Regions from separate parts of the Streptomyces sp. G5(2025) genome, predicted to be linked through region 1. Evidence: predicted binding sites of a transcription regulator. Region 1 holds the regulator's gene; the other holds the start of a gene.
What was found. The regulator HrcA, encoded in region 1, represses chaperone genes, less so after heat shock. The targets are predictions, from matches to a motif close to TTNGCACTCNGNNNNNCNGAGTGCNAA.

Region 1 (14,576 bases):
ATCGCGGAGGACGGCGAGATCCTGCTGCGCGGCCCCGGCATCATGGAGGGCTACCACGGCCTGCCGGAGAAGACGGCCGAGGTCCTTGAGTCCGACGGCTGGTTCCACACCGGGGACATCGGCGAGCTGTCCGTCGACGGCTATCTGCGGATCACCGACCGCAAGAAGGACCTGATCAAGACCTCCGGCGGCAAGTACATCGCGCCCGCCGAGGTCGAGGGCCAGTTCAAGGCCGTGTGCCCGTACGTCTCCAACATCCTGGTGCACGGCGCCGACAAGAACTTCTGCACCGCGCTGATCTCCCTCGACGAGCCCGCGATCCTCGCCTGGGCCGAGGAGAACGGCCTGGGCGGCAAGTCCTACGCCGAGGTCTGCGCCGCACCCGCCACGGTCGAGCTGATCGAGGGCTATGTGAACCAGCTCAACGAAGGCCTCCAGCGCTGGCAGACCATCAAGAAGTTCCGGCTCCTGCCGCGTGACCTGGACGTCGAACACGGCGAGCTGACCCCCAGCCTGAAGCTGAAGCGCCCGGTCGTCGAACGGGAGTACAAGCACCTGATCGACGAGATGTACGCGGGCTCGCGCGAGGCGTAGCCGCCCGCCGGGCCGGGGCGGGGCGCTCCCGGCGGCGCCGTCCGTGGCGCCTCTCGCGCGCCGGTTCCGCAACGTGCCTCAATCGGTGGCCGGCGGCGTGACGGGGCTCTCTCCTCGCGTGCCCTCGGGGTCGAGGAGGGCGCAGATGACGCCGAGGAGCTGATCGACGTCCACGGGCTTGGGCACGTAGTCGGTGGCGCCCTGGGCGATGGCCTTCTCGCGGTCCCCCGGCATGGCCTTCGCGGTGAGGGCGACGATGGGCAGGCCCTGCCACCGGGGGCTGCGGCGGATGGCGGCCATGGTTTCGTAGCCGTCCATCTCCGGCATCATGATGTCCATCAGGACGAGGTCGACGTCGGGATTGCGCTCCAGGGTCTCGATGCCCTCGCGGCCGTTCTCCGCGTACAGGACGGGCATGCCGACGCGGCTGAGTACGTGCGTGAGGGCGAAGACGTTGCGGATGTCGTCGTCGACGATCAGCACCCTGCGGCCGGGCAGCAGGCGGCCGGGGACACCTTCCTTCCACTCCTCCAGCTTGGCGGGAGTGGACCAGATGTCGTCCGTTTCGGGGGCGGTGTGCGGGCGCTGGACGGGGTGTTCCCGGGGCTCCGGCAGATCCTGGGCGTGGGACGCGGCGTACGCGACGGCGGCCGCGCCATGGCCCGGGTGCACCACGGGGACGTACAGCGAGAAGGTGGAGCCGTGGCCGGGGCGGCTCTCGGCGGTGATGCGGCCGCCGAGCAGGCCCGCGATCTCGCGGCTGATGGAGAGGCCCAGGCCGGTACCGCCGTACTTGCGGTTGGTGGTGCCGTCGGCCTGCTGGAACGCCTCGAAGATCGCCGGTAGCTGCTCGGCCGGGATGCCGATGCCGGTGTCGCTGACCGCGAAGCAGAGCAGGTCGGCGCCGTCGTGGAGCGGCCTGTCGCCCGCGGTGCCGGTGGCGCGGCTGACCCGCAGCTCGACGCCGCCCGCCGAGGTGAACTTGACGGCGTTCGACAAGAGGTTGCGCAGGATCTGCTGGAGGCGCTGCTCATCGGAGAACATCTCGCGCGGCACGTCGTCGCCGACCGACACCTCGAAGGTGAGGCCCCGGTCGAGGGTGAGCGGGCGGAACGTCGCGTGGACGTAGTCGAGGACCTTGATCAGCGGGAGTTTCTTGGGGCGTACGTCCATCCGGCCGGCCTCGATCTTCGACAGGTCCAGGATGTCGTTGATGAGCTGGAGGAGGTCCGAGCCCGAGCGGTGGATCGTCGTCGCGAACTGCACCTCCTGGTCGGAGAGGTGGCCGTCGGGGTTGTCGGAGAGCAGCCGGGCCAGGATCAGCAGGGAGTTGAGCGGTGTGCGCAGCTCGTGCGACATGTTCGCGAGGAACTCCGACTTGTACTGGGAGCTGGTGGCGAGCAGGGCCGCCTTCTCCTCCAGTGCGGCGTTCGAGCGGCGCAACTCGGCCTGCTGGCGCTGGAGTTCGTCCGAGCGTTCCTGGAGCTGGGTGGCCAGCCGCTGCGACTCGCCGAGGAGTGATTCCGTACGGGAGTTGGCGATGATGGTGTTGATGGCGACACCGATGGTGTTCACGAACTGGTCGAAGAAGGCCAAGTGGACGTCGGAGAACCGGGAGAACGTCGCCAGCTCGATCACGCCGAGCAGTTTGTCCTCGAAGAGGATCGGGATGATGACGACCGTGGCGGGCGCCGCGTCGCCGAGCCCCGAGTGGATCTTGATGTAGTCCGGCGGCACCTCCTCCACCAGGATGCGCTTCTTCTCCAGGGCCGCCTGGCGCACCAGGCCCTGCGCGGGCATCCCGCCCGTGTCGACGACCGAGCCCCGGGTCGCGCCGTACCCCGCGATGAAGGCGAGGCCCTTCGCGGTGACCTGTGTGGGCGCCGGGCTCTCGGCGGTGTCCGGGTCGGCCAGGAAGAAGGCGCCGTACTGCGCGTTGACCAGCGGGGTCAGCTCGCGCAGGATCAGATCGGCGACCTCCATCAGGTCGCGGTGGCCCTGCATCAGACCCGCCAGTCGGGCGAGGTTGGACTCCAGCCAGTCCTTGGCGCGGGTGGTCTCGCGGAGGTTGGAGACCATGAGGTTGATGTTGTCCTTCAGCTCCGAGACCTCGCCGCGCGTCTCGACGGTGATGGCGCGGGTCATGTCGCCCTGCGCCACGGCGGAGGCCACCTCGGCGATGGCGCGGACCTGAGTGGTGAGGTTCAGCGCCAGCTCGTTCACGTTCGTCGTCAGGCGCTTCCACGTGCCGTACACACCCTCGACCCGGGCCTGACCGCCCAACTGCCCCTCGGAGCCCACTTCGCGGGCCACGCGCGTGACCTCGGAGGAGAACGACGACAGCGTGTCCACCATGGTGTTGATGGTGGTCTTCAGCTCCAGGATCTCGCCGCGCGCGTCCACGTCGATCTTCTTGGACAGGTCGCCCTGGGCGACGGCGGTCGCGACCTGCGCGATGTTGCGGACCTGGCCGGTGAGGTTGTCCGCCATGTAGTTGACGTTGTCGGTGAGGTCCTTCCACACCCCCGACACCCCGAGCACCTGCGCGCGACCCCCGAGCCGCCCGTCCGTGCCGACCTCACGGGCCACCCGCGTCACCTCGTCGGCGAAGGCGCGCAACTGCTCGACCATGGTGTTGACGGTGTCCTTGAGCTCCAGGATCTCGCCACGCGCGCCGACCGTGATCTTCTTGGAGAGGTCGCCGTTGGCGACGGCGGTGGTGACCTGGGCGATGTTGCGGACCTGTGAAGTGAGGTTCGAGGCCATGAAGTTGACGTTGTCGGTGAGGTCCTTCCATACGCCGGAGACGCCCCGCACCTGGGCCTGGCCGCCGAGGTTGCCTTCCGTGCCGACCTCGCGGGCGACGCGGGTGACCTCGTCGGCGAAGGCGGAGAGCTGGTCGACCATCGTGTTGATCGTCGACTTGAGCTCCAGGATCTCGCCCTTCGCCTCCACTGTGATCTTCTTGCCGAGATCGCCCTGGGCGACGGCCGTCGAGACGAGCGCGATGTTGCGGACCTGCGACGTGAGGTTGTCCGCCATGAAGTTGACGTTGTCGGTGAGGTCCTTCCACACGCCGGACACACCCCGCACCTGAGCACGCCCGCCCAGATTGCCTTCCGTGCCGACCTCGCGGGCGACGCGCGTCACCTCGTCGGCGAACGCGGACAGCTGGTCGACCATCGTGTTCACCGTCGACTTCAGCTCCAGGATCTCGCCCCGGGCGTCCACGGTGATCTTCTGGCTCAGGTCACCGTTGGCGACGGCGGTGGTGACCTGGGCGATGTTGCGGACCTGTGAAGTGAGGTTCGAGGCCATGAAGTTGACGTTGTCGGTGAGGTCCTTCCATACGCCGGATACGCCCCGCGCCTGGGCGCGGCCGCCCAACTGCCCCTCGGTGCCGACCTCGCGTGCCACCCGCGTCACCTCGTCGGCGAAGGCCGACAGCTGCTCCACCATGGTGTTCACGGTCAGCTTCAGTTCGAGCAGCTCGCCGGTCGCCTCGACGGTGACCGTGCGGGTCAGGTCGCCCTGCGCCACCGCCGTCGTCACCAGCGCGATGTCCCGCACCTGGGCGGTGAGCCGGGCGGCCATCGTGTTGACCGCCTCGGTCACCTCACGCCAACTCCCCGACAGGCCCCGCACCTTGGCGCGGCCGCCGAGCCGCCCCTCCGTGCCGACCTCGCGGGCGACGCGTGTCACCTCGCCGGTGAAGAGGGAGAGCTGGTCGACCATCGTGTTGACGGCGCGGCCGAGGCGCCGCAGATCGCCCCGCAGCTCCCGGGTGCCGTCGTGCAGGTCGACGCGCTGGGTGAGGTCGCCGCCCGCCACGGCGTCGAGCACCCGGGTGGCGTTCGCGGCCGGGGCGACCAGCGAGTCCAGCAGGGAGTTGACCTCCTGGACCCGGTCGGCCCACCTGCCCTGCCCCGGGCTCGCCGTGAACCGCTCGTCCAGGCGGCCGTGCCGGATGATCTCCCGGCGCACGCGGACCAGCTCGGCGTCGAAGTGCCGTGAGCGGTCGAGCATCTCGTTGAAGACCGTGTACAGCTCGGCGGTGACGCCCTCGCCGACCGGTGCGATCTTCGTGAAGTCGCCGTCGCGGGCGGCGCGCATGGCGGCGAGCAGCGGGCGCAGTCGGGCGAGATCCGCGGGGGCCGGGGCCGCGGGTGTGACGGCTGACGGTGCCGAGGCCACGGAGGACGGCGCGGACGGCGCGGGCGGCGCCGGGGCGGGAATCCGGCCGGTGCCGGGCGCCGGCGTAGCACTGCTCTCACTCATAGCGGCCCACTTCGGTGACTCGGTGCTTATGGGCGCCGCCAGTCTGTCACCCTGTCGGTGTCGCCTGAGGCGTATTCGACCGAACTGCTCAGGAGCCGCACCGTGGGGTCCATTCCGATGCAACGGGAGACCGAATTCCGTGCCGGTGCCGAGGGCCCGGACCGCCCGGGGCCACCGGCGGGGGTGCGCACGTCCCTGCCCGGGAACCCGCTGGCGCCCGCCGCCGCGCGCGGTTTCGTGCGCGCCGCGCTCGCCGACTGGACGGAACTCGGCGTACCCGCGGCGGCCGGCGTCACCGACCGCCTCGTCGACGACGCGGTGCTCCTCGTCAGCGAACTGGTGACCAACGCAGTGGTGCACGCGGGCACGGCGGTCGAACTGCTGTGCCGCCTCGACGAGGCCGGGCCCGGCGAGGACACCGACGGCCTCGTCATCGAGGTCTCCGACCACCACCCCTCCCGTGCCGTCCGCGGCGAGCAGGGCAGCCCCGCGTCCACCGGCACCCCCGAGTACGGCCGGGGCCTGCAACTCGTCGCGAGCCTCTCCGAGTCCTGGGGCATCACCTACCGCACGGGCACCAAGACCGTCTGGGTCCGGCTGCCCGTCGAGGGCGTCCCGGCCGACCAGGACAGCGAGTCGTACGCGAGCGAACAGGCCCTCAAGCGCGGGCTGCGCGCCGCCGGGATCCTCGCGCCGCTGCCCAAGCGCGTCACGCACGACACGGAGTGGGTCAACCGCGGGGCCCTCAGCTTTCTCGCCGAGGCCTCCGACCTGCTGGCCGGGCAGTTCGACGAGGACCTGGTGGCAGCGCTCGCCGGACAGCTGCTCGTGCCGCGGCTCGCCGACTGGTGCGCGGTCTGGCTCGACGAGGCCTCGGAGGGTCCGGCGCGCGCGACCGCGGGCGGCCCGGGCGCGCGCCTGGCCCGCGTCTGGCACACCAGCGAGCAGCGCATAGAGGAACTGCGCCGCGTACTGGAGAAGGACCCGCCCCAGCTGCCCGACGCGGCGGGCACCGGCGCCCTCCCCGTTCGCTGGCCCGGCGAGGCGCTGGCGGGCGAGACGTCCGGGACGGCGCTCGCGTACCGCCTGACCGCGGGCGGCCGGACGCTCGGCACGCTCGTCATCGGCCGGGCGGGCCTGCTGCGCTTCCCCGACGAGGTCACCGGCCTCGTCGAGGACTTCAGCCGCCGCGTCGCCCTCGCCGTCAGCACGGCCCGCCGCTACCAGCGCCAGGCCAACATCAGCCGCGTCCTCCAGCGCGGGCTGCTGCCCAGCAAGGTCGCGCGGATCCCCGGCGTGCAGAGCGGCCTGGTGTACGAGCCGCGGGACAAGGGCGGCCCCGGCGGCGACTTCTACGACGTCTTCCAGGCCGGGGACGGGCGCTGGTGCTTCGCGCTCGGCGACGTCCAGGGCAAGGGCCCCGAGGCCGCCGTCGTCATCGGCCTCGCCCGGCCCTGGCTGCGGCTCCTCGCCCGCGAGGGCTACCAGGTCGCCGAGGTCCTCGACCGACTGAACCAACTGCTCCTGGACGACGCGACCGAGGCCGCGGACGCGGCGGCCGCCGTCGTCGCCGTCGCGGGCGGCCAGGGCGTACCGGCCGACGGCCCCACCTCACGCTTCCTCTCCCTCCTCTACGGCGAGCTGGTCCCGCACGAAGGCGGCGTGCGCTGCACCCTCGCGTGCGCCGGGCACCCGCTGCCGCTGCTCCTGTCGCCCGACGGGCAGGTGCGGTCGGCGGCGAGCCCGCAGATGCTGCTCGGGGTCGTCGACGACGAGACGTACACCAGCGAGAGCTTCGACCTGCTGACCGGCGACACCCTCCTGTGCGTCACGGACGGTGTGACCGAGCGGCGCTCGGGGCGGCTCCAGTTCGACGACGGCGACGGCCTGGCGCAGGCCCTCGCCGGCTGCGCGGGGCTCGACGCGGCGCTCGTGGCGGAGGAGATCCGGCGGCTCGTGCACGAGTTCTCGGAGCGCCCGCCGGACGACGACCTGGCGCTGCTGGTGCTTCAGGCGCAGTAGGCGCATAGGCGCATAGGCGCATAGGCGCTGTAGGTGCAGCTGACGCTCGCGCTCCGGCGGTGCGGGACAATCGACGGTATGCCTTCCGCACTGCCCGATGGTGAGCCCATGCCCGAGGACGGCGCGCTGCCCGCGTCCGCCCTGGCCGGCGCGGCCTCCCGCCCCCTCGGCTTCTACCTGCACGTCCCGTACTGCGCCACGCGCTGCGGCTACTGCGACTTCAACACCTACACCGCCACCGAGCTGCGCGGCTCCGGCGGTGTGCTCGCCTCCCGCGACAACTACGCGGACACCCTGACCGACGAGGTGCGGCTCGCGCGGAAGGTCCTCGGCGACGACCCGCGGCCGGTGCGGACCGTCTTCGTCGGGGGCGGTACGCCGACGCTGCTGGCCGCGGGTGATCTCGTACGGATGCTGGCGGCCGTACGGGACGAGTTCGGTCTCGCGGACGACGCGGAGATCACGACCGAGGCGAACCCCGAGTCGGTCGACGAGGCGTATCTGGCGGAGCTGCGGGAGGGCGGGTTCAACCGCGTCTCCTTCGGCATGCAGAGCGCGAAGCAGCACGTGCTGAAGGTCCTCGACCGTACGCATACGCCGGGGCGGCCCGAGGCCTGCGTCGCCGAGGCGCGGGCGGCCGGGTTCGACCATGTGAACCTCGACCTCATCTACGGCACCCCGGGCGAGACGGACGACGACTGGCGGGCCACGCTGGACGCGGCGCTCGGCGCCGGGCCCGACCACGTCAGTGCCTACGCGCTGATCGTCGAGGAGGGCACGCAGCTCGCGCGGCGCATCCGGCGCGGGGAGGTGCCGATGACGGACGACGACGTCCACGCCGACCGGTACCTCATCGCCGACGAGGTCCTCGGCCGGGCGGGCTTCTCCTGGTACGAGGTGTCGAACTGGGCCACGTCCGCGGCGGGGCGCTGCCTGCACAACGAGCTGTACTGGCGCGGCGCCGACTGGTGGGGCGCCGGGCCCGGCGCGCACAGCCATGCCGGGGGCGTGCGATGGTGGAACGTGAAGCATCCCGGGGCGTACGCGGCGGCCCTGGCCGGCGGCCGGTCGCCGGGGGCCGGGCGTGAGGTCCTCTCCGAGGAGGACCGGCGGGTGGAGCGGATCCTGCTGGAGCTACGGCTCGTGGAGGGCTGCCCGTTGACTCTGTTGAAGGAGGCCGGGCTCGCCGCCTCGCGCAAGGCCCGGGACGAGGGGCTGCTGGAGGCGGCGCCGTACGCGGCGGGGCGGGCGGTGCTGACGTTGCGGGGGCGGTTGCTGGCGGACGCGGTGGTCCGGGAGCTGGTGGATTAGCGGCGCCGGGTGCTGGGCCGCGGGGCACACGACCGGCGGTGAGCCGTCCTGCCCGGCCGCGCCACCCGGCAGCGGTCTCCCACCCACCCGCCCGTTTGCCCGGCAGCCGACCCGTCCCGCACCCACACACCCGGCAGCAGACCCGCCCGCTATGGATGCGTCACGAAGTCGATCAGTTCTTCCACTCTGCCCAGCAGCTCCGGCCGCAGATCCTTGTAGCTGCGCACCGAGCCGAGGATCCGCTGCCACGCCGCCCCCGTGTTCTCCGGCCAGCCCAGCGCCCGGCAGACGCCCGTCTTCCAGTCCTGCCCCCGCGGCACCCGGGGCCACGCCTCGATGCCCACCGAGGACGGCTTCACCGCCTCCCACACGTCGATGTAGGGGTGGCCGACGATCAGGGCGTGGTCGCCGGTGACCTCCGCCGCGATGCGGGACTCCTTGGAGCCGGGCACCAGGTGGTCCACGAGGACGCCGAGGCGTGCGTCGGGGCCGGGGGAGAAGTCGGCGACGACCGCCGGGAGGTCGTCGATCCCCTCCAGGTACTCGACGACGACGCCCTCGACGCGCAGGTCGTCGCCCCAGACCCGCTCGACGAGTTCGGCGTCGTGGCGCCCCTCGACGTAGATGCGTCCCGCGCGGGCGACTCTGGCCCGCGCCCCGGGGACCGCCACCGAACCGGAGGCGGTGCGCGAGGGACGTACCGGCGCACTCGCGCCGGGGGCCGCGGCCGGGCGCACCAGCGTCACCGTCCTGCCCTCCAGGAGAAACCCCCGCGGCTCCATCGGAAAGACGCGGTGCTTGCCGAAGCGGTCCTCCAGGGTCACCGTCGGGCCCTGCGCGGTCTTCTCGCAGCGGATCACCGCCCCGCAGAAACCGGTGCTCAGCTCCTCCACCACGAGGCCGGCGTCCGCCGCCACCTCCGGTACGGGCTTCGGCTTCTTCCAGGGGGGCGTGAGATCGGCGGAGTACAGACGGCGCTGCGGGCCCGGAGGGCCCTCGGAGGGGTGGTGGCGGGAGACGGGTGGGCGCATTCTGCCGACGATAGGAAGAACGGGCGGGCCATCCGTCACGACACGCCGGAAATCGCCGCCAGTGTGGCGCGCTGCGCACGGACATAAGCCGCATCCACCACCGCACCGTGCCCCGGCACGTACCGCGCGTCCTCGCCGCCCAGCTCCAGGAGCCGGTCCAGCGCCGCCGGCCACCGCGAGGACACCGCGTCCGGGCCGGCCTGCGGTTCGCCCGACTCCTCGACGAGGTCGCCGCAGAAGACGATCTCCCGCTCGCCGTCCCCGCCGTCCCCGCCGTCTCCGCCGTCCCCGCCGGGGACCAGGACCGCCAGGTCGTGGCCCGAGTGGCCGGGGCCGACGTTCGCGAGGAGGACCTGGACGCCGCCGCCGAGGTCGAGCGTCCACTCCCCGCACACCAGGTGATGGGGGTGGACAAGGAGGTCCACCGCCTCCGCCGCCGCCCGCGGGTCCAGGCCGTGCCGCACCGCGTCCGCGCACAGCTCCTCACGGCCCTTGTCGAGAACCGTGTCGATGCCCACAGCCCCGTACACCTCCACGCCCGCGAAGGCCGCGGCCCCAAGGACATGGTCGAAGTGCGGATGCGTCAACGCGAGATGCGTCACGCGGCGACCGCCGCCGAGGAGCTCTCTGGCCCGCGTCCGCAGGGCCGCGCCCTCGGCCAGGCTCGACCCGGCGTCGATCATCAGGGCCGCCCCGTCACCGACGACGAGCCCCGCCGTGCAGTCCCACACCGGCAGGCGGCACCGCCCCACGCGCGGTGCGAGTCGCTCCCAGCCCGCCGCTTCCCATGCCGGCTCCACGTCCATACGGTGACGCTAACCGCTGCGGCGGCGCCTGGCATGACCAACCAGCCTCCGGGCATGAGCAACGGGGTCCGGGTCCGGCCTTGCCGGGTCCGTACCCGACGCCCGTACACTGACCCTTTGACAGGCTGGCACTCACCCGCGTTGAGTGCCAGGCAGGGGTCCACGCCGGGGATCACCGCGACGGATGACGTGCTGGAGGTGCGCGCGATGCTCAGTGAACGCAGGCTCGAAGTGCTGCGCGCCATCGTCCACGACTATGTCGGGACGGAGGAGCCGGTCGGCTCCAAGGCGCTCACCGAGCGGCACCGACTCGGCGTCTCCCCGGCCACGGTCCGCAACGACATGGCGGCGCTGGAGGAGGAAGGGTTCATCGCCCAGCCCCACACCAGCGCGGGGCGCATCCCGACGGACAAGGGCTACCGCCTGTTCGTCGACAAGCTCGCCGGCGTCAAGCCGATGACCGCCCCCGAGCGGCGCGCCATCCAGAACTTCCTCGACGGCGCCGTCGACCTCGACGACGTCGTGGGGCGCACGGTGCGGCTGCTCGCGCAGCTGACCCGGCAGGTCGCCGTCGTGCAGTACCCCTCGCTGACGCGGTCGACCGTGCGGCACGTGGAGCTGCTCTCGCTCGCTCCCGCGCGCCTGATGCTCGTCCTGATCACCGACACCGGCCGGGTCGAGCAGCGCATGATCGACTGTCCGGCGCCCTTCGGGGAGACGTCGCTCGCGGATCTGCGGGCGCGGCTCAACAGCAGGGTCGCGGGCCGCCGCTTCGCGGACGTCCCGCAGCTGGTGCAGGACCTGCCCGAGGCCTTCGAGGCCGAGGACCGCGGCACCGTCTCGACGGTGCTCTCCACCCTCCTCGAAACGCTTGTCGAGGAGACCGAGGAGCGGCTGATGATCGGCGGCACCGCCAATCTCACCCGCTTCGGACATGACTTTCCCCTCACGATCCGCCCCGTTCTCGAAGCCCTTGAGGAGCAGGTCGTGCTCCTCAAGTTGCTTGGCGAGGCGACGGATTCGGGCATGACCGTACGGATCGGTCACGAGAACGCCCATGAGGGCCTCAGCTCCACCTCCGTGGTCTCGGTCGGCTACGGTTCGGGCAGCGAGGCAGTCGCCAAACTAGGCGTGGTCGGACCGACCCGCATGGACTATCCGGGAACGATGGGAGCAGTACGCGCAGTGGCACGTTACGTCGGACAGATCCTGGCGGAGTCGTAAGTGGCCACGGACTACTACGCCGTACTCGGCGTGCGCCGCGACGCTTCCCAGGACGAGATCAAGAAGGCCTTCCGGAGGCTGGCGCGTGAGCTTCACCCGGATGTGAATCCGGATCCGAAGACTCAGGAGCGCTTCAAGGAGATCAACGCCGCGTACGAGGTGTTGTCGGACCCGCAGAAGAAGCAGGTCTACGACCTCGGCGGCGACCCGCTGTCCCAGGCGGGCGGCGGCGGAGGCGCGGGCGGCTTCGGCGCCGGTGGCTTCGGCAACTTCTCCGACATCATGGACGCGTTCTTCGGGACGGCGTCGCAGCGGGGACCGCGGTCGCGTACGCGTCGCGGCCAGGACGCCATGATCCGGCTGGAGATCGACCTCGACGAGGCCGCCTTCGGGACGACCAAGGACATCCAGGTCGATACGGCCGTGGTCTGTACGACCTGTAGCGGTGAGGGAGCCGCGCCGGGGACCTCCGCTCAGACGTGTGACATGTGCCGCGGTCGCGGTGAGGTGTCGCAGGTCACGCGGTCCTTCCTCGGACAGGTCATGACCTCGCGGCCGTGCCCGCAGTGCCAGGGCTTCGGCACCGTCGTGCCGACGCCGTGCCCCGAGTGCGCCGGTGACGGCCGCATCCGGTCGCGGCGGACGCTGACGGTGAAGATCCCGGCCGGTGTCGACAACGGCACCAGGATCCAGCTCGCCGGTGAGGGCGAGGTCGGGCCCGGTGGCGGTCCCGCCGGTGACCTGTACGTGGAGATCCATGAGCTGCCGCACGCCGTCTTCCAGCGGCGCGGTGACGATCTGCACTGCACGGTCACCATCCCGATGACCGCGGCGGCCCTCGGCACGAAGGTGCCGTTGGAGACGCTGGACGGCCTGGAGGAGATCGACATCCGGCCGGGCACGCAGTCCGGTCAGTCGGTGCCGCTGCATGGGCGTGGCGTCACGCATCTGCGGGGCGGTGGGCGCGGTGACCTCATCGTGCACGTCGAGGTCCTTACGCCGACCAAGCTCGACGCCGAGCAGGAGCGGGTGCTGCGGGAGCTGGCGCAGCTGCGGGGTGAGGAGCGGCCTACGGGGCAGTTCCAGCCGGGGCAGCAGGGGTTGTTCTCGCGACTGAAGGACGCGTTCAACGGGCGGTAGCGCCTTGAGCGGGATTTGTTGTGCCCCCGGGGCGGGTTCTCTCCCGTGCCGGGGGCGCTTTGTTGTCTGCGCGCGGGTTGTGTGTGGTTGCTCGCGCAGTTCCCCGCGCCCCTGGGTGGGGTGCCTGTGTTGTCTGTCTTGTGCGGGGTGTCGTGGGTTGCTCGCGCAGTTCCCCGCGCCCCTGATGGGGCGTCTCCGTGGTCTGTCTGTGCGGGGCGTCTGTGGTTGCTCGCGCAGTTCCCCGCGCCCCTGGGTGGGGTGCCTGTGTTGTCTGTCTTGTGCGGGGTGTCGTGGGTTGCTCGCGCAGTTCCCCGCGCCCCTGATGGGGCGTCTCCGTGGTCTGTCTGTGCGGGTTGTGTGTGGTTGTTCGCGCTGTTCCTCGCGCCCCTTAGGGGGCGCGGCCCCAGCGGGGGCCTGGGGGGCCGGCGGCTCGATTCGGTTGGTTGTGTTGGGCGTGGCACGATGCGTGCATGTCCTCCGCACTGACCGATCTCTGCCGCCATCCGATCGTGCAGGCCCCCATGGCGGGCGGCGCGTCCTGTCCGCAGTTGGCCGCGGCCGTCTGTGAGGCCGGCGCCCTGGGTTTCCTCGCCGCCGGGTACAAGACCGCCGACGGGATGTACCAGGAGATCAAGCAGCTGCGGGGCCTGACCTCGCGGCCCTTCGGCGTCAACCTCTTCATGCCGCAGCCGGACACCGCGGACGCCGCCGCGATCGACGTCTACCGCAGCCAGCTCGCCGGTGAGGCCACCTGGTACGAGACGCAGCTCGGCGACCCGGACAGCGGGCGCGACGACGGGTACGACGCCAAGCTCGCGATCCTGCTCGACGACCCGGTGCCGGTCGTCTCCTTCACTTTCGGGTGCCCCACCCGCGACGTGCTGGACTCCTTCGCGCGCGTCGGCACCCTCACCGTCGTCACCGTCACCACGCCGGAAGAGGCCCAGGCCGCCCAGTGGGCCGGCGCCGACGCCGTGTGCGTGCAGGGCGTCGAGGCGGGTGGCCATCAGGGCACCCATCGCGACAACCCCGAGGCCGACGGCGCCGGGATCGGGCTGCTCTCCCTCATCACGCAGATCCGCGAGACCGCGCAGATCCCCCTGGTCGCCACCGGCGGCCTGATGCGCGGCGCGCAGATCGCCGCGGTCCTCGCGGCGGGCGCGGACGCCGCGCAGCTCGGCACGGCGTTCCTGGTCACGCCCGAGTCGGGCGCCCACGCCCTGCACAAGCAGGCCATGACCAATCCGTTGTTCGTGCGGACCGAGCTGACCCGGGCGTTCTCCGGGCGGCCCGCGCGCGGCCTCGTCAACCGCTTCATGCGCGAGCACGGCCCGTACGCCCCCGCCGCCTACCCCCAGGTGCACCACCTGACCAGCGGCCTGCGCAAGGCCGCCGCGAAGGCCGGTGACGCGCAGGGCATGGCCCTGTGGGCCGGGCAGGGCCACCGGCTCGCCCGGGAGCTGCCCGCCGGGCAGCTCGTGGAGGTCCTCGCGGCCGAACTCGCCGAGGCCGAGGACGCGTTGGCCGCCGAGGATCAGGGCGGCGCCGCGTGACCGCCCCCGTCTTCGTCGTCGAGCACTTCGACGCGGACCGTGGTGGACGGTACGTACTCGACGGCCCCGAGGGGCGCCACGCGGTCTCGGTGAAGCGGCTGCACGCCGGTGAGGACGTCGTCCTGACCGACGGCGCCGGACGGTGGGCGCACTGCGTGGTCCTCGACACCGAGGGCAAGGACCGGCTCGTCGTACGGATGGACCCCGTGACCGAGGAGCCCGAGGCCTCGCCCCGCGTCACCGTCGTACAGGCGCTGCCGAAGGGGGACCGCGGGGAGCTCGCCGTCGAGACCATGACGGAGACCGGTGTCGACGCGGTCGTGCCGTGGGCCGCGTCGCGCTGCATCACGCAGTGGAAGGGCGAGCGCGGCCTGAAGGCGCTGGCCAAGTGGCGGGCGACCGCGCGCGAGGCGGGCAAGCAGTCGCGCCGGGTGCGCTTCCCCGAGGTCGCGGACGCGGCGTCCACCAAGCAGGTCGCCGCCCTCCTCGCGGACGCCGACTTCGCGGCCGTCCTGCATGAGGAGGGCAGCGAGCCGCTGGCCACCGCCGGACTCCCGGCGAGCGGTCGCATCGTGCTCGTCGTCGGGCCCGAAGGTGGCGTTTCCCCGGACGAGTTG
Region 2 (14,576 bases), 1.1 Mb from region 1:
CGCTCACACGGGGCTGACCACCCATTCGCCCTTGCGCATGACACCCTTGAGGTCGAAGGACGCGTCCAGGACCACGAGGTCCGCGTCCTTGCCCGGCTCCAGGGAGCCCACGGTGTCCTCCATTCCCAGGAGCCTCGCCGGGTTGGCGCACAGGGCGCGGACGGTGTCCTCCACGGAGATGCCGTCGACGGTCACCGAGCGCTTGAAGGCGCGGTCCAGGGTGAGCGTGGAGCCCGCGATCGAGCCGCCCTCGACGAGCCGCGCCACGCTGTCCTTCACCTCGACCTCCAGCGGGCCGAGCATGTACCGGCCGTCGCCGAAGCCCGCCGCGTCCATCGCGTCCGTGATGAACGCGACGCGGTCGGCGCCCGCGCGGTGGAAGGCCAGCTCCAGGGCGGCCGGGTGCAGATGCGTGCCGTCGTTGATCAGTTCGACGGTGATCCGCTCGTCCTCCAGGAGGGCGGCGATGGGGCCGGGCGCGCGGTGGCCGAGGCCCGGCATCGCGTTGTAGAGGTGGGTGGCGACGGTGGCGCCCGCGTCGATGGCCTCCACCGTCTGCTCGTACGTGGCGTCGGTGTGCCCGATGGCCGCGATGACGCCGTGCTCGGCGAGTAGGCGCACGGAGTCGAGGCCGCCGGGCAGTTCGGTGGCGAGGGTGAGCATCTTCGCCCGGCCGCGGGCCGCGTCGATCAGCTTGCGCACGTCCGCGGGGTCGGGGTGGCGCAGCAGGTCCTCGCTGTGCGCGCCCTTGCGGCACGGCGAGATGAAGGGGCCCTCGAAGTGGATGCCGGCGATGTCGCCCTGCTCGGCCAGCTCGCTCAGGAGTCCGGCGCGCTCGGCGAGGAAGTCCATCTCGCCGGTGACGGTGGAGGCGACAAGGGTGGTCGTGCCGTGCAGGCGGTGCGTGTGGACGCCCTTGAGTACGTCCCCCACGGTGCCGGAGGTGAAGGAGGCGCCGCCGCCGCCGTGGTTGTGGATGTCGACGAAGCCGGGGACCACCCAGTGGCCGGTGAGGTCGAGGGTGTCGGCGTGCGGTTGCGCTTGCGCGTCGGCTGGGGCGTTCTCGGCGATGCGGGTGCCGTCCACGGTCACGCGGCCGTCGGGGACGGTTCCGGTGGGCAGTACCACCTGGGCACCGGCGAGAACCTTGCGAGTGGCCATCAGGCGGTTACCTCCGGGGGGTCGATGTCCGCTGGGTGTGCGGGGGCTGCCGGCTCGTCGAGGAGGTCCCAGGCGAGCAGGCCCGCGCCCAGGCACCCGGCGGTGTCGCCGAGGGCCGCGGGCACGATCTCCGGCAGCGTCTGGAACTGGACGACGCGCGCCGCGACGGCGGCCCGCAGCGGCGTGAACAAGGTTTCCCCCGCCTCGGCCAGACCGCCACCGATGATCAGGGTGCGCGGGTCCAGCAGAGTGAGGGCGGTGAGCAGGCCGTCGGCCAGGGCGTCGACGGCGTCGCGCCAGACCTCCTGGGCCCTCGGGTCGCCGGACTCCACGGCCTTGGCGCAGTCCGCGGCGTCCGCCTCGGGGTCGCCGCTCGCCTCGGCCCACGCCGTGCTCACCGCGGACGCGGAGGCCAGGCGTTCCAGGCAGCCGCGCTGGCCGCAGCCGCAGGGCGGGCCGCCGGGGCGTACGACGATGTGGCCGATCTCCCCGGCCGAGCCGTGGGCGCCGGGTTCTATGGCGCCGCCGATGCCGATGGCTCCCGCGATGCCGGTGCCCAGGGGCACGAACAGGAAGCGGTCGGCGTCCTTGCCCGCGCCGAGGCGGCCCTCGGCGAGGCCGCCGGTGCGCACGTCGTGGCCGAGGGCCACGGGGACGCCTGCCAGGCGGGCGCTGAGGAGGTCCCGCAGGGGGACGTCGCTCCAGCCGAGGTTGGCCGCGTAGACCGCGATGCCGCGGGCGGCGTCGACGATGCCGGGCACGGCGACGCCGGCCGCCGCGGCGGGTTCGCCGAGGTGGGCGATGCCGTGGGCGCGGAGGTCCGCGGCGAAGTCGAGGATGGACGCGACGACCGCCTCGGGGCCGCGGTCGCGGCCCGTCGGGCGGCGGGCCTCGTGCAGCAGGGTGCCGTCCGCCCCTACCAGGGCGGCCTTCATTCCGGTGCCGCCCACATCGAGGGCGATGACGTGTCTCACGGATACAGTCTCGCCCGTCACCCCTTGAAAGGTCTAGTCCACCTGGGTGGCGGGCGGGTGAGGCGTGGCAGTAGATGCTGCTGTCATATGACTCCCGCAAGTATGCGAAATGGACGATTTGCCGCAAAAGCCGCCATGCGAAAGAACGAATCCCTGTTCCGGCCGTGTGGGACGGCCAGGTCGAGCGTTTGACCCTGCGCGTTCGTCCCGGACTCCCGGACTCCCTACAGCCAGAGGTGGATCCATGCTGAGACTCTCCGCAGGCAGCGGCCGCTTCCGTATCCGTCTGACGCTCGGGTTCGTGCTCGCCGTCATGGCCTGCACCTCCGCCGCGGCACCCGGCGCGCCGCCCCCGGCACCGGAACCGGCGGCGAAGGACACGCCCGCCAAGGGCTTCCCGATGCGCATCGTCGCGTACGTGGCCAACAGCGGCTCCGGGACCGTCTCCTCCTTCGACGTCCGCCTGGAGCGGCCCGTCGCCACCACGACGGTGGGCAGCGGACCGACCGGCGTGGGCGCGGCCCCCGACGGCTCGCACGTGTACGTGGCCAACGGCCTGTCCGACTCGGTCACCTTCATCGAGACGGCCAGCCGCAAAGCCGTGGCGACGGTGCCGGTCGGGTCCTATCCGTTCTCGGCCTCTCCGAGCCGTGACGGGCGGTGGGTGCTCGCGGCGAACTGGGGCAGCGGCAACGTCTCCGTCATCGACACGGCCGGCCAGAAGGTCATCGCGACGCCCGCGACGGGCGAACTCCCGCACAGCGTCGCCACGTTGCCCGACGGGACCGCCTACGTCACCAACAGCGGCAGCAACAACGTCACCGTCCTGTCCAGGGGACATGAGCCCGTGGCCCGGATTCCCGTGGGCGACTTCCCCAGCGGGATCACCGCCACGGTCAAGGGGGACAGGGTCTACGTCGCCAACACGGGCTCCGGGACGGTCTCCGTCATCGACCCGGCCACCCGCAAGGTGACGGCCACCTGGCCGGCCGGCAAGGCCCCGCTCGGCCTGGGCGTCAGCCCCGACGGACAGCGGCTGTACGCCGCGGACTCCGGGGCCGACGTACTCCTTGTCATCGACACCGCGACCGGTGGTGTCCTTTCCGAGGTGCCCGTGGGCAAGACACCGCAGGGCGTGGCGGTCAGCCCGGGCGGCAGCCGGGTCTGGGTCACCAACGAGGACTCCGACACGGTTTCGGTGATCGACCCGGGACTCGCGAAGGTACGCACGACCCTGCGCACCGGCCATCAGCCGGAGGGCATCGCCATCACTCCCAGGTGAGTGGGCGGGGCACGGCGGCATGAGTCGCCGCCCTGCCCCTGTACCCCTGCCCCCGTACCCCGCCGCCGTACCCCTAGCTCAAAATCACGCTGCGGGTGAGGTTTTTGGGGCGGTCCGGGTCGAAGCCGTGGGATTCGGCCAGGGCCACCGCGAGGCGCTGGGCGCGGATCAGGTCGGCCAGTGGGTCCGCGTCCTGGCGGGCGACGAGTTCGCCGCCGACCCGGGCCACGTCACCGGCGAGACCCTCCGGCAGCGTGCCGAACATCCACGCCACGCGGCCGGGGCCCGTGATGGAGATCGGCCCGTGGCGGTACTCCATCGCCGGGTACGCCTCCGTCCACGCCCCCGCCGCCTCCCGCATCTTCAGCGCCGCCTCCAGCGCGAGACCGTACGTCCAGCCGCGCCCCAGGAACGTCCACTGCTCCGCCCCGAGCACCGCCGCCGGCAGCGGCTCCGTCACCGCGAGCTCCGCGTCGACCGCCGCCTCGGCCACCGGCTTCACGCCGGGCACGTCACCGAGCCCGGCCCGCAGGAAGGCGAGCGCGGTCGTCGCGAAGCGCGTCTGGACGACCGACTCCTCGTCCGCCCAGTCCAGGACCGCCACGGTGTCGGCCGCGTCCATGACCGGGGTCTTCGGGTCGGCGGTCAGCGCGAGCGTCGGGACCGAGCCCTTGAGCCGCCCGAGCAGCTCAAGCACCTCCGTCGTCGTACCGGAGCGGGTGATCGCGACCACCCGGTCGTAGCGCCGCCCGGCCGGGAACTCCGAGGAGGCGAAGGCGTCCGTCTCGCCCTGTCCCGCCGCCTCGCGCAGCGCCGCGTACGCGATGGCCATGAACCATGAGGTCCCGCACCCGGTGACGGCGACCCGCTCACCCGGCTGCGGCAGCCCCGTGAAGGAGGCCGCCGCCTCCGCCGCCCGGTGCCAACAGGCGGGCTGAGTGGCTATTTCTGCTGCGGTACGCGACATGCGGCAAGGCTCCTCGTCGTGCGGGACGTGAACGTGTCGTGCTTAGCAGGCCGGGGACGGGGCTGCAATGGGTGCCCGTGGGCGTCCGTGGGCGTCCGTTGCACAAGTGATACTGGGCTGGTGTAGACCTTGTGTTCGGACCCGGGGGAAACTCGGGGGAAAATCGCAGTTCGACAGCGGTGGGGCGCACCGGCCCCGGTACGCGAAAGCAATGAGGGTGGGACAGCTGTGCAGCGGCGCGTGACAGGACTGACCGCGGCGGTGGCCGCACTGGGCATGGCGGGCGTGCTCGCCGGCTGCGGTGGTCCCGGCGACTCCGGCGACGTCACCCTCAAGCTGGTGGCCGCCGACTACGGCGACTCCGCGGCCAACAGTTCCAAGAAGTACTGGGACAAGCTCAGCAAGGCCTTCGAGGCCGAGAACCCCGGCATCAAGGTCGACGTCACCGTCCTGTCCTGGAACGACGTGGACCGCGAGGTCAAGGAGATGGTCAAGAAGGGCGACGCCCCCGACCTGGCGCAGATCGGCGCGTACGCCGACTACGCCGCGCAGGGCAAGCTCTACGAGGCCGACGAACTGCTCTCCATCGCCACCCAGGCCGACTTCATGACCCCGCTCGCCCAGGCCGGCGAGGTCAAGCGCATCCAGTACGGCATGCCGTTCGCCTCCTCCACGCGCCTGCTCTTCTACAACACCAAGCTCTTCAAGGACGCCGGTCTCACCCCGCCGCAGAGCTGGAGCCAGCTCCAGGCCGCCGCGAAGGCCCTCAAGGCGCGCGGCGTGAAGATCCCGTACGCGCTGCCGCTGGGCCCCGAGGAGGCGCCCGCCGAGACGCTGATGTGGATGCTGAGCGGCGGCGGCGGTTACACCGACAACGTCGGCTCGTACGACATCGACTCCAAGCAGAACGCCAAGACGTTCGCCTGGCTCCGGGACGAGCTGGTCGGCAAGGGGCTGACCGGGCCGAAGGCGCCCGGTCAGATGAACCGCGCCGACGCGTTCGCGGCGTTCTCGCGCGGGGAGGTCGGGATGCTCAACGGCCACCCGACGCTGATGAAGATGGCCGCGAAGAAGGGCGTGAAATTCGGCATGGTGCCGGCGCCCGGCGTCAACGGCAAGGCGAAGGCCACGATGGGTGTCGCCGACTGGATGATGGCGTTCAAGCAGAACGGTCACCGCAAGGAGGCCGGCAAGTTCCTCGACTTCGTCTACAGCAAGAAGAACGTGCTCGACTTCTCCAACGAGTACGACATCCTGCCCGTGACGACCTCCGCGTTCGACCAGATGTCCAAGGACCGCGGCCACACCGAGCTGGGCAAGTTCCTCAAGGAGCTGCCGACCTCCCAGCTCTACCCGGTGGGCAAGACGTCGTGGGCGCAGGTCTCGGCCGACATCAAGAACAACATCGGCAAGACGGTCACCGAGAACGGCAACCCGTCCATGATCCTCGGCCAGATCCAGAACAAGGCGGCGACCGCGGAGGACGCGGAATAACGTGACGGCATGACCGAAGAGGAACTGTCCGAGCGGGACCGTGCCGTCCTCGCCCTGGAGCGGCGCGACTGGCCGGGGCCCGGCGCGAAGGAACGCGCCGTCCGCGAGGAGCTGGGCATGGTCCCCGTGCGCTACTACCAGCTCCTGAACGCCCTTCTCGACGACCCCCGGGCCCTCGCGCACGACCCGATTACGGTCAATCGGCTGCGCCGGGTGCGGGAGTCGCGGCGCGAGGAGCGCTGACGCGGTTAAGGTCGGGCCCATGGGTGACCCTACGTACGCGCAGCCCGACCGGCACGGGCGTCCCGCACTGCCGGAGCCCGTGACGGCGGCGGGCCGTGACGGTCTCGCCGCGTTTCTCGCGCGGCCCGAACGGGCCGTCGTGGCCCTCGACTTCGACGGCACGCTCGCCCCGATCGTCGCCGACCCCGAGCAGGCCCGCGCCCACCCGGACGCCGTGCCCGCGCTCGCCGCCCTCGCCCCGCGCCTGCGGTCCGCCGCGGTGGTCACGGGCCGCCCGGCGGGCGTCGCCGTGCGCTACGGCGGCTTCGCGGGCGTGCCCGGCCTGGAACAGCTGGTGGTCCTCGGGCACTACGGCGCCGAGCGCTGGGACGCGGTCACCGGCACCGTCCAGGCCGCCGAGGCGCATCCCGGCGTCGCGGCCGTCCGCGCCGAACTGCCCGGGTTCCTGGACACGATCGGCGCGTGGCGCGGCACGTGGATCGAGGAGAAGGGCCGCGCCGTCGCCGTCCACACGCGCCGCGCGCAGGACCCGCAGGCTGCCTACGACACGCTGCGCGCACCGCTCGCCGAACTGGCGGCCCGGCACGGCCTGATCGTCGAACCGGGCCGCATGGTCCTCGAACTGCGCCCCCCGGGCATGGACAAGGGCGTGGCCCTCGCCGCGTACCTGCGCGAGGTCGGCGCGGAGTCCGTGCTCTACGCGGGCGACGACCTGGGCGACCTCCCCGCCTTCGCCGCGGTGGAGAAACTCCGCGCGGACGGCGTCGCGGGCCTCCTGGTGTGCAGCGGCAGCGCGGAGGTGACGGAACTCTCCGACCGCGCCGACCTGGTGGTGGACGGCCCGGCGGGAGTGGTGAACCTGCTCGCCTCCCTCACCGCCGGCCTGCCCGGGGCCTGACCGCGCGAGACGCTCACTGTCGGACCGCGTCAGCGCGACGGCCCGTACAAGAAAGGCCCCCGGATGGCGATGTGGACGGCGCATTCATGACGAGGCCCCAGCGGAGCGCGCGCCGATACGGCGGTGGGGTCTGGGCCGTGGTGGTCTGTCTGGCGGTCCTGACCGGCTGCTCCGAGGACGGGGGCGGGGCGGACGGCGCCGGCCGGGGGGCACGCCCGACGGCCGCCGGGAGTTCGTCCGCGGGCGGTGATGAGGAGTTCGGCGAGCGGGTGAGGAAGGCTCTGGGCACGGAGTCGATCGACGACAGTGATCCCCTGTTCGTCGAGTCCGGACTCGAACGCGTCGGCGACGGAATCCATGCCCGGCCGAAGCTGCGGCCGGGCACGGTGTACGAGGTCGTCGTCGCCTGCGCGGGGAAGGGACGGATCGATCTGTCGATCGCCGGGAAGGGCCCCACGCACCGCACCGTCGACTGCGACGGGGTCCCCACCACCGCGCGCACCACAGGCGCGCGGGACGAGCTGCGCCTCGACGCCACCGGTCGGTCCGGCGCCGCCGGCATGGTCGGGTGGCGTATCAGCGAAGTGGCGGGAGGGGCGGGCTAGGCGGCGTCGCCCGTCAGGGCGTGGAGCTGGTCCAGGAACCACCGGGTCGGGGGCAGTGCCGTCGCCGCCGCCGTGAGGCGTTTCGTGCGTTCGGCGCGCTCGCCGGGTGGCATCGAAAGACCGGCGTGCAGCGCCTCCGCCGTGGCCGAGATGTCGTAGGGGTTCACCCCCAGCGCGTCCTCACCCAGCTCCTCGTACGCCCCCGCCTCCCGCGAGAGCACCAGCGCGCAGCCCTCGTCGGAGACCACCGGGACCTCCTTCGCGACGAGGTTCATGCCGTCGCGGATGGGGTTGACCAGCGCCACGTCCGCGAGGCGGTACGCCGCGAGCGAGCGGGCGAAGTCGTCGTCGACGTGGAGGAGCACCGGGGTCCAGCCGGGCGTACCGAACTCCGCGTTGATCTGCTCCGCGACGCGCGAGACCTCCGCCGTGTAGTCCCGGTACACCGCGAGGTCCTGCCGCGACGGGTAGGCGAACGCGACGTGGACGACCCGCTCGCGCCACTCGGGGCGGGTCTCCAGCAGCTCCCGGTAGGCGTGCAGGCCGCGCACGATGTTCTTGGACAGCTCGGTCCTGTCCACCCGCACGATCGTCTTGCGGCCCTCGCCCACCTGCCCCCGCAGCGTCGCCATCCGCTCCTCGACGTCCTCGCGCCGCGAGCGCTCCCGCAGGAAGTCCGCGTCGGCGCCGAGCCCGTGCACCCCGATCCGCGTGCCGGACGTGCCGCCGAGCACGCGCACACAGCACTCCGTGAACGCGTCCGCCCACCGCCCCGTCAGGAACCCGAGGCGGTCCGCGCCGAGCATGCCGCGCAGCACCTGTTCGGCCACGTCGTCCGGCAGCATCCGGAAGTAGTCGGCCGGCGCCCACGGGGTGTGCGAGAAGTGGCCGATCCGCAGGTCCTCGCGCAGCTCGCGCAGCATGCCCGGCACCAGCGTGAGGTGGTAGTCCTGCACGACGACCGCCGCGCCGGGCGCCGCCTCGGCCGCCAGCGCCTCGGCGAACGCGCGGTTGTACGTCTCGTACGCCTCCCACTGCGCGCGGAACTCCGGGCCGAAGACCGGTTCCAGGGGCGTCTGGTAGAGCATGTGGTGCACGAACCACAGGACCGAGTTGGCGATGCCGTTGTACGCGGCGGCGTGCACGCCCTCGCGTGAGCCCGCGTCGATGTCGAGCATCCGCACGCCCGGCTCACCGACGCCGCGCCGCACCGCCTCCCGGTCGCCCTCGCCGAGCGCCGCGCACACCCACAGAGCGTCCGCCTCGTCGCCGATGGCGCTCAGTCCGGAGACGAGGCCGCCGCCGCCGCGCTTGGCCGTCAGCTCACCGTCCTTCCCCACTGTGTACGAGACGGGGCCGCGGTTGGACGCGACGAGTACCTGCGCTGCTGCTGACTTAGCCGGATCGGACACCATGTGCCAAAACGTAGCCCGTCCGGGCGGCGGGCAAACGTATGGTCCCGGCCGCTCACGCCACGCGTCGGTGCGCGTACTCCGCGACGCCGGTCATGGGCGGCCGTTCCTCGGTGTCCACCGCGTGGGTGCGTGGCGTGAACCCGCCCTCTCCTCGCTCGAACTGCGTCAGCTCGGGCCGTACGAGATGCCCGCGCGCGAGCCGCACCTGCGCCGTCCGGTAGATCGCCGCCGCCATCCGCCCGAGCGCCTGCCCGTCCTGGTGGCGGTGCTTGCGCACCCCGACGTCGACCTGCGCCAGCGCGTCCAGGCCCACCGTGTGCAGCGCGTCCACGAGCAGCCCCAGCTCCACGCCGTACCCGACGGGGAACGGCAGCCGCTCCAGGAGGGACCGGCGGGCCGCGTACTCACCGCCGAGCGGCTGCACGAAACCGGCCAGCCGCGGCCAGTGCATGTTCAGTAGCGGCCGCGCCATCAGCTCCGTCACCCGGCCGCCCTGCCCGGCGGCCTCGCCGAGCGGCCGGTCGTACATGGCCTTGACGAACGCCACGTCGGGGTCGGTCAGCAGCGGGCCGACGATCCCCGAGACGAAGTCGGCGGAGAACTCCCGCAGGTCCGCGTCGACGAACGCCACGATGTCGCCGCCCGTCACCAGCAGCGAGCGCCACAGCACCTCGCCCTTGCCGGGCAGCGGCGCGATCCGCGGCAGGATCTCGTCCCGGTGGACGACCTTGGCGCCGGCCTCGCCGGCCACCTCGGCCGTACGGTCCGACGAGCCGGAGTCGATCACCACCAGTTCGTCGACGAGCGGGGCGCGCTCCATCAGCGCGCGGCGGATCTCGGCGACGATCGCGCCGACCGTCTCCTGTTCGTCGAGGGCGGGCAGCACGACGCTCACCGTCGCGCCGGACGCGCGCTTGGCGGCGACGAGGCGGTCCAAGGGGCGGTCGGCGACCGACCAGGAACGCCTGTTCAGCCAGCGCTCGACCTCTTCCAGCACGGTCAGGGTCCTCCCATATGTGATCCATCTCGCGGTTCGGACGACTATCTCAAGGGTCCAGGGCTTCGGTTACAGTCTTGAACAACGCCGGTGACCATCGCATGTCGGGGTCGCCGCAGCATGATCTACAACTGAAACCCACAATCGAATACCGCTCATCCAGAGGGGCAGAGGGATACGGCCCGTTGAAGCCCCGGCAACCCTCCCGCCGACCGCGAGGTCACGGTGGGGAAGGTGCCAATTCCGTCTCGCGGCGAGATGCGTCGCGAGGAAGATGAGGAGAAAGGGCCTCGCCTCCATGGCTGTGCAGACTGTCGCCACCGAACGCACCACCCCTTCCGTCGACCTCGGCCCCGCGTCCGGCCTCTCGTGCCGTGAGTGCGGCACCCGCTTCCCGCTGGGCCCGATCTTCGCCTGCGCCGAGTGTTTCGGCCCCCTCGAAGTCGCGTACGACCTGCCCCTCGGCGACCCGGAAGCCCTCCGCGAGCGCATCGAGGCCGGACCCGCCAACATCTGGCGTTACGCCCCGCTGCTCCCCGTCCCCGCCGACGTCGCCGACAAGCCGAACCTCAACCCCGGCTGGACCAAGCTCGTCAAGGCCGACAACCTCGCGCGGGAACTCGGCGTCGAACAGGGCAAGTTGTTCGTCAAGGACGACTCCGGCAACCCCACGCACTCCTTCAAGGACCGTGTCGTCGCGCAGGCGCTGGAGGCGGCCAGGGCCTTCGGCTTCACCACGCTCTCCTGCTCCTCCACCGGCAACCTCGCGGGCGCCGTCGGCGCCGCCGCCGCCCGCGCGGGCTTCCGCTCCTGCGTGTTCATCCCGCACGACCTGGAGCAGGGCAAGGTCGTCATGGCCGCGGTCTACGGCGGCGAGCTCGTCGGCATCGAGGGCAACTACGACGACGTGAACCGCTTCTGCTCCGAACTGATCGGCGACCCGCTGGGCGAGGGCTGGGGCTTCGTCAACGTCAACCTCCGGCCGTACTACGGCGAGGGCTCCAAGACCCTCGCGTACGAGATCTGCGAGCAGCTGGGGTGGGAGCTGCCCGACCAGCTCGTCATCCCGATCGCCTCCGGGTCGCAGCTCACGAAGATCGACAAGGGTCTGAAGGAGCTGATCGCGCTCGGTCTCGTGGCGGACAAGCCCTACAAGATCTTCGGTGCGCAGGCGGAGGGGTGTTCGCCGGTCTCGGCCGCCTTCAAGGCCGGTCACGACGTGGTGCGCCCCCAGAAGCCGAACACCATCGCCAAGTCGCTGGCCATCGGCAACCCCGCCGACGGGCCGTACGTGCTCGACATCGCGCGCCGCACGGGCGGGGCGGTGGAGGACGTGAACGACGAGCAGGTCGTCGACGCCATCAAGCTCCTGGCGCGGACCGAAGGCATCTTCGCGGAGACCGCCGGAGGTGTCACGGTGGGCGTCACGAAGAAGCTGATCGAGGCGGGGCTCATCGACCCGGCGCTCACCACGGTGGTGCTGAACACCGGGGACGGCCTGAAGACGCTGGACGCCGTCGCCGAGACCTCGCAGGCCACCGCGACGATCAAGCCGAGCCTTGAGGCGTTCCGCTCCGCGGGCTTGGCCGGTTAGCCGCCGTAGGGCCTGAGCTCTCCTTTCCGGCTGCGGGGCCGTCGTGGCTGGTCGCGCAGTTCCCCGCGCCCCTTCCAGGGGCGCCCACTCCACGTATCCCAGAGGTGAACCCCATGAGCGTCAACGTCCGGATTCCCACCATCCTTCGTACCTACACCGGCGGGCAGGCCGAGGTGGCCGCCGAGGGGGCGACCCTCGGGGAGGTCATCGCCGACCTGGAGAAGAACCACACCGGCATCGCCGCCCGCGTCCTGGACGACCAGGGCAAGCTGCGCCGCTTCGTGAACGTGTACGTCAACGACGACGACGTCCGCTTCGAGCAGGGCCTGGAGACGGCCACCCCGGACGGCGCGGGCGTGTCGATCATTCCGGCGGTCGCCGGCGGATGATCTGCCGGTGATCTGCTGCTGATGTGCTGGTGATCCGTTTCTGCAACTTCCCTGCGTAACCTGAATTGCCCTCTCCCGCTGACAAACGGAGGGGGCAATTCTGCATGGTTGAGCGCGGTACAGTTGGGAATCCTGTTTCGCCGTTTGTGCCGAGCGCATATACGAAGTCGGCCCGGAGCCGACAAGAAGCAGCCAAAGCGAGCCGCCCTTTTGAGCCCTTCGTGGCATTTGTCGGGCCCGACTTGCCCTGAATCCTGGTGGACACTCCGTATATCGCCGATCCGGCATGCCCAGAATTCTCGTCCGATTGACCTGTTGCAGAGGGCAGTTGGACAGATACATTCAGCGGCGGTCGACGCGTTCCGGCGCACACCCCCATCCATTGGCGGGTGAGGTCTGACCCGGGTCCGCGAAGTGCGGTCCTGTGCAAGGGCCAGTAATAGGGGAGTTAGGCATGGCTCAGGGCACCGTCAAGTGGTTCAACGCGGAGAAGGGGTACGGCTTCATCGCGGTCGACGGTGGTGCGGATGTTTTCGTCCACTACAGCGCGATCCAGATGGACGGCTACCGCACCCTTGAAGAAGGTCAGCGAGTCGAGTTCGAGATCTCGCAGGGCCAGAAGGGTCCACAGGCGGACATGGTCAAGCTCGCCGTCTAGCTCGGCGCGATCGACCACCGAAGCAAGCATCGCGAGGGGTCCGTATCCCACTGGGGTACGGGCCCCTCGTGTGCGCCCGCGCGCCCGCGGGTAGGGACGGGCGCGCCCGCGGGTAGGGGCGGGTGGGTCCGGATCGCGCCCCCCGGATCCGGGAGAGGCGCTTGCACTCGCAGGGGTCGAGTGCTAATCATTGGGCTTAGCACTCTCCCAGTGAGAGTGACAGAACTTGGATCGGGTCGGTGAGGTCCGCGGGCCGCGTGGGGCAAGGAACCACACGGTGCGCAGTCCGTCCGTCGCGGGCACCAGCACGGTCCGTTTGCGTTTCCACCCCTGTCCGGGAGGACCACTTCACATGGCCAAGATCATCGCGTTCGACGAGGAGGCACGGCGCGGCCTCGAGCGCGGCATGAACCAGCTCGCCGACGCCGTCAAGGTGACCCTGGGCCCCAAGGGTCGCAACGTCGTCCTCGAGAAGAAGTGGGGCGCCCCCACGATCACCAACGATGGTGTTTCCATCGCCAAGGAGATCGAGCTCGAGGACCCGTACGAGAAGATCGGCGCCGAGCTGGTCAAGGAGGTCGCGAAGAAGACGGACGACGTCGCCGGTGACGGCACGACGACCGCGACCGTCCTGGCCCAGGCCCTGGTGCGCGAGGGTCTGCGCAACGTGGCCGCCGGTGCCAACCCGATGGCTCTGAAGCGCGGCATCGAGAAGGCCGTCGAGGCCGTCTCCGGTGCGCTCCTTGAGCAGGCGAAGGATGTCGAGACCAAGGAGCAGATCGCTTCGACGGCCTCCATCTCCGCCGCCGACACCCAGATCGGCGAGCTCATCGCCGAGGCCATGGACAAGGTCGGCAAGGAAGGCGTCATCACCGTCGAGGAGTCCCAGACCTTCGGTCTGGAGCTGGAGCTCACCGAGGGTATGCGCTTCGACAAGGGCTACATCTCGGCGTACTTCGCCACCGACATGGAGCGTATGGAGGCGTCGCTCGACGACCCGTACATCCTGATCGTCAACTCCAAGATCTCCAACGTGAAGGACCTCCTTCCGCTGCTGGAGAAGGTCATGCAGTCGGGCAAGCCGCTGCTGATCATCGCGGAGGACGTCGAGGGCGAGGCCCTGTCGACCCTGGTCGTCAACAAGATCCGTGGCACCTTCAAGTCCGTCGCCGTCAAGGCCCCGGGCTTCGGTGACCGCCGCAAGGCCATGCTCGGCGACATCGCCATCCTCACCGGTGGCACCGTCATCTCCGAGGAGGTCGGCCTCAAGCTGGAGAACGCCGGTCTCGACCTGCTCGGCCGCGCCCGCAAGGTCGTCATCACCAAGGACGAGACGACCATCGTCGACGGCGCCGGTGACAGCGACCAGGTCCAGGGCCGCGTCAACCAGATCCGCGCCGAGATCGAGAACTCGGACAGCGACTACGACCGCGAGAAGCTGCAGGAGCGCCTGGCGAAGCTCGCCGGCGGTGTTGCGGTCATCAAGGCCGGTGCCGCGACCGAGGTCGAGCTCAAGGAGCGCAAGCACCGCATCGAGGACGCCGTTCGCAACGCGAAGGCGGCCGTCGAGGAGGGCATCGTCGCCGGTGGCGGCGTGGCCCTGCTCCAGGCCACCCAGGTCTTCGAAAAGCTGGAGCTGGAGGGCGACGAGGCCACCGGTGCCGCCGCTGTGAAGCTGGCCCTTGAGGCCCCGCTGAAGCAGATCGCCGTCAACGCCGGCCTTGAGGGCGGCGTCGTCGTCGAGAAGGTGCGGAACCTTACGGTCGGCCACGGCCTGAACGCCGCGACGGGTGAGTACGTCGACATGATCGCCGAGGGCATCCTCGACCCGGCGAAGGTCACGCGCTCCGCCCTGCAGAACGCCGCGTCGATCGCCGCGCTGTTCCTCACCACCGAGGC

Region 2: groL (chaperonin GroEL) is a predicted target of HrcA. The motif match lies at 12,874-12,900, and genes of this name have one in related genera.

Annotation. Positions count from the first base shown of each region.
Region 1 is NZ_JBMUZT010000006.1:2,457,255-2,471,830, reverse strand. It holds gene ACOBQB_RS22045 (AMP-dependent synthetase/ligase) at 1-594, shown strand, start outside; gene ACOBQB_RS22040 (HAMP domain-containing protein) at 673-4,707, opposite strand; gene ACOBQB_RS22035 (SpoIIE family protein phosphatase) at 4,975-6,894, shown strand; gene hemW (radical SAM family heme chaperone HemW) at 6,973-8,205, shown strand; gene ACOBQB_RS22025 (DUF3097 domain-containing protein) at 8,355-9,236, opposite strand; gene ACOBQB_RS22020 (MBL fold metallo-hydrolase) at 9,272-10,042, opposite strand; gene hrcA (heat-inducible transcriptional repressor HrcA) at 10,250-11,266, shown strand; gene dnaJ (molecular chaperone DnaJ) at 11,267-12,406, shown strand; gene ACOBQB_RS22005 (nitronate monooxygenase) at 12,877-13,959, shown strand; gene ACOBQB_RS22000 (16S rRNA (uracil(1498)-N(3))-methyltransferase) at 13,956-14,576, shown strand, end outside.
Region 2 is NZ_JBMUZT010000006.1:3,508,732-3,523,307, reverse strand. It holds gene nagA (N-acetylglucosamine-6-phosphate deacetylase) at 4-1,161, opposite strand; gene ACOBQB_RS26730 (ROK family protein) at 1,161-2,135, opposite strand; gene ACOBQB_RS26725 (beta-propeller fold lactonase family protein) at 2,380-3,417, shown strand; gene ACOBQB_RS26720 (SIS domain-containing protein) at 3,491-4,384, opposite strand; gene ACOBQB_RS26715 (ABC transporter substrate-binding protein) at 4,661-5,878, shown strand; gene ACOBQB_RS26710 (DUF3263 domain-containing protein) at 5,888-6,121, shown strand; gene otsB (trehalose-phosphatase) at 6,141-7,019, shown strand; gene ACOBQB_RS26700 (hypothetical protein) at 7,106-7,624, shown strand; gene ACOBQB_RS26695 (alpha,alpha-trehalose-phosphate synthase (UDP-forming)) at 7,621-9,039, opposite strand; gene ACOBQB_RS26690 (glucosyl-3-phosphoglycerate synthase) at 9,092-10,036, opposite strand; SAM riboswitch class I at 10,189-10,317, shown strand; gene thrC (threonine synthase) at 10,335-11,630, shown strand; gene ACOBQB_RS26680 (ubiquitin-like small modifier protein 1) at 11,744-12,019, shown strand; gene ACOBQB_RS26675 (cold-shock protein) at 12,474-12,677, shown strand; gene groL (chaperonin GroEL) at 13,030-14,576, shown strand, end outside.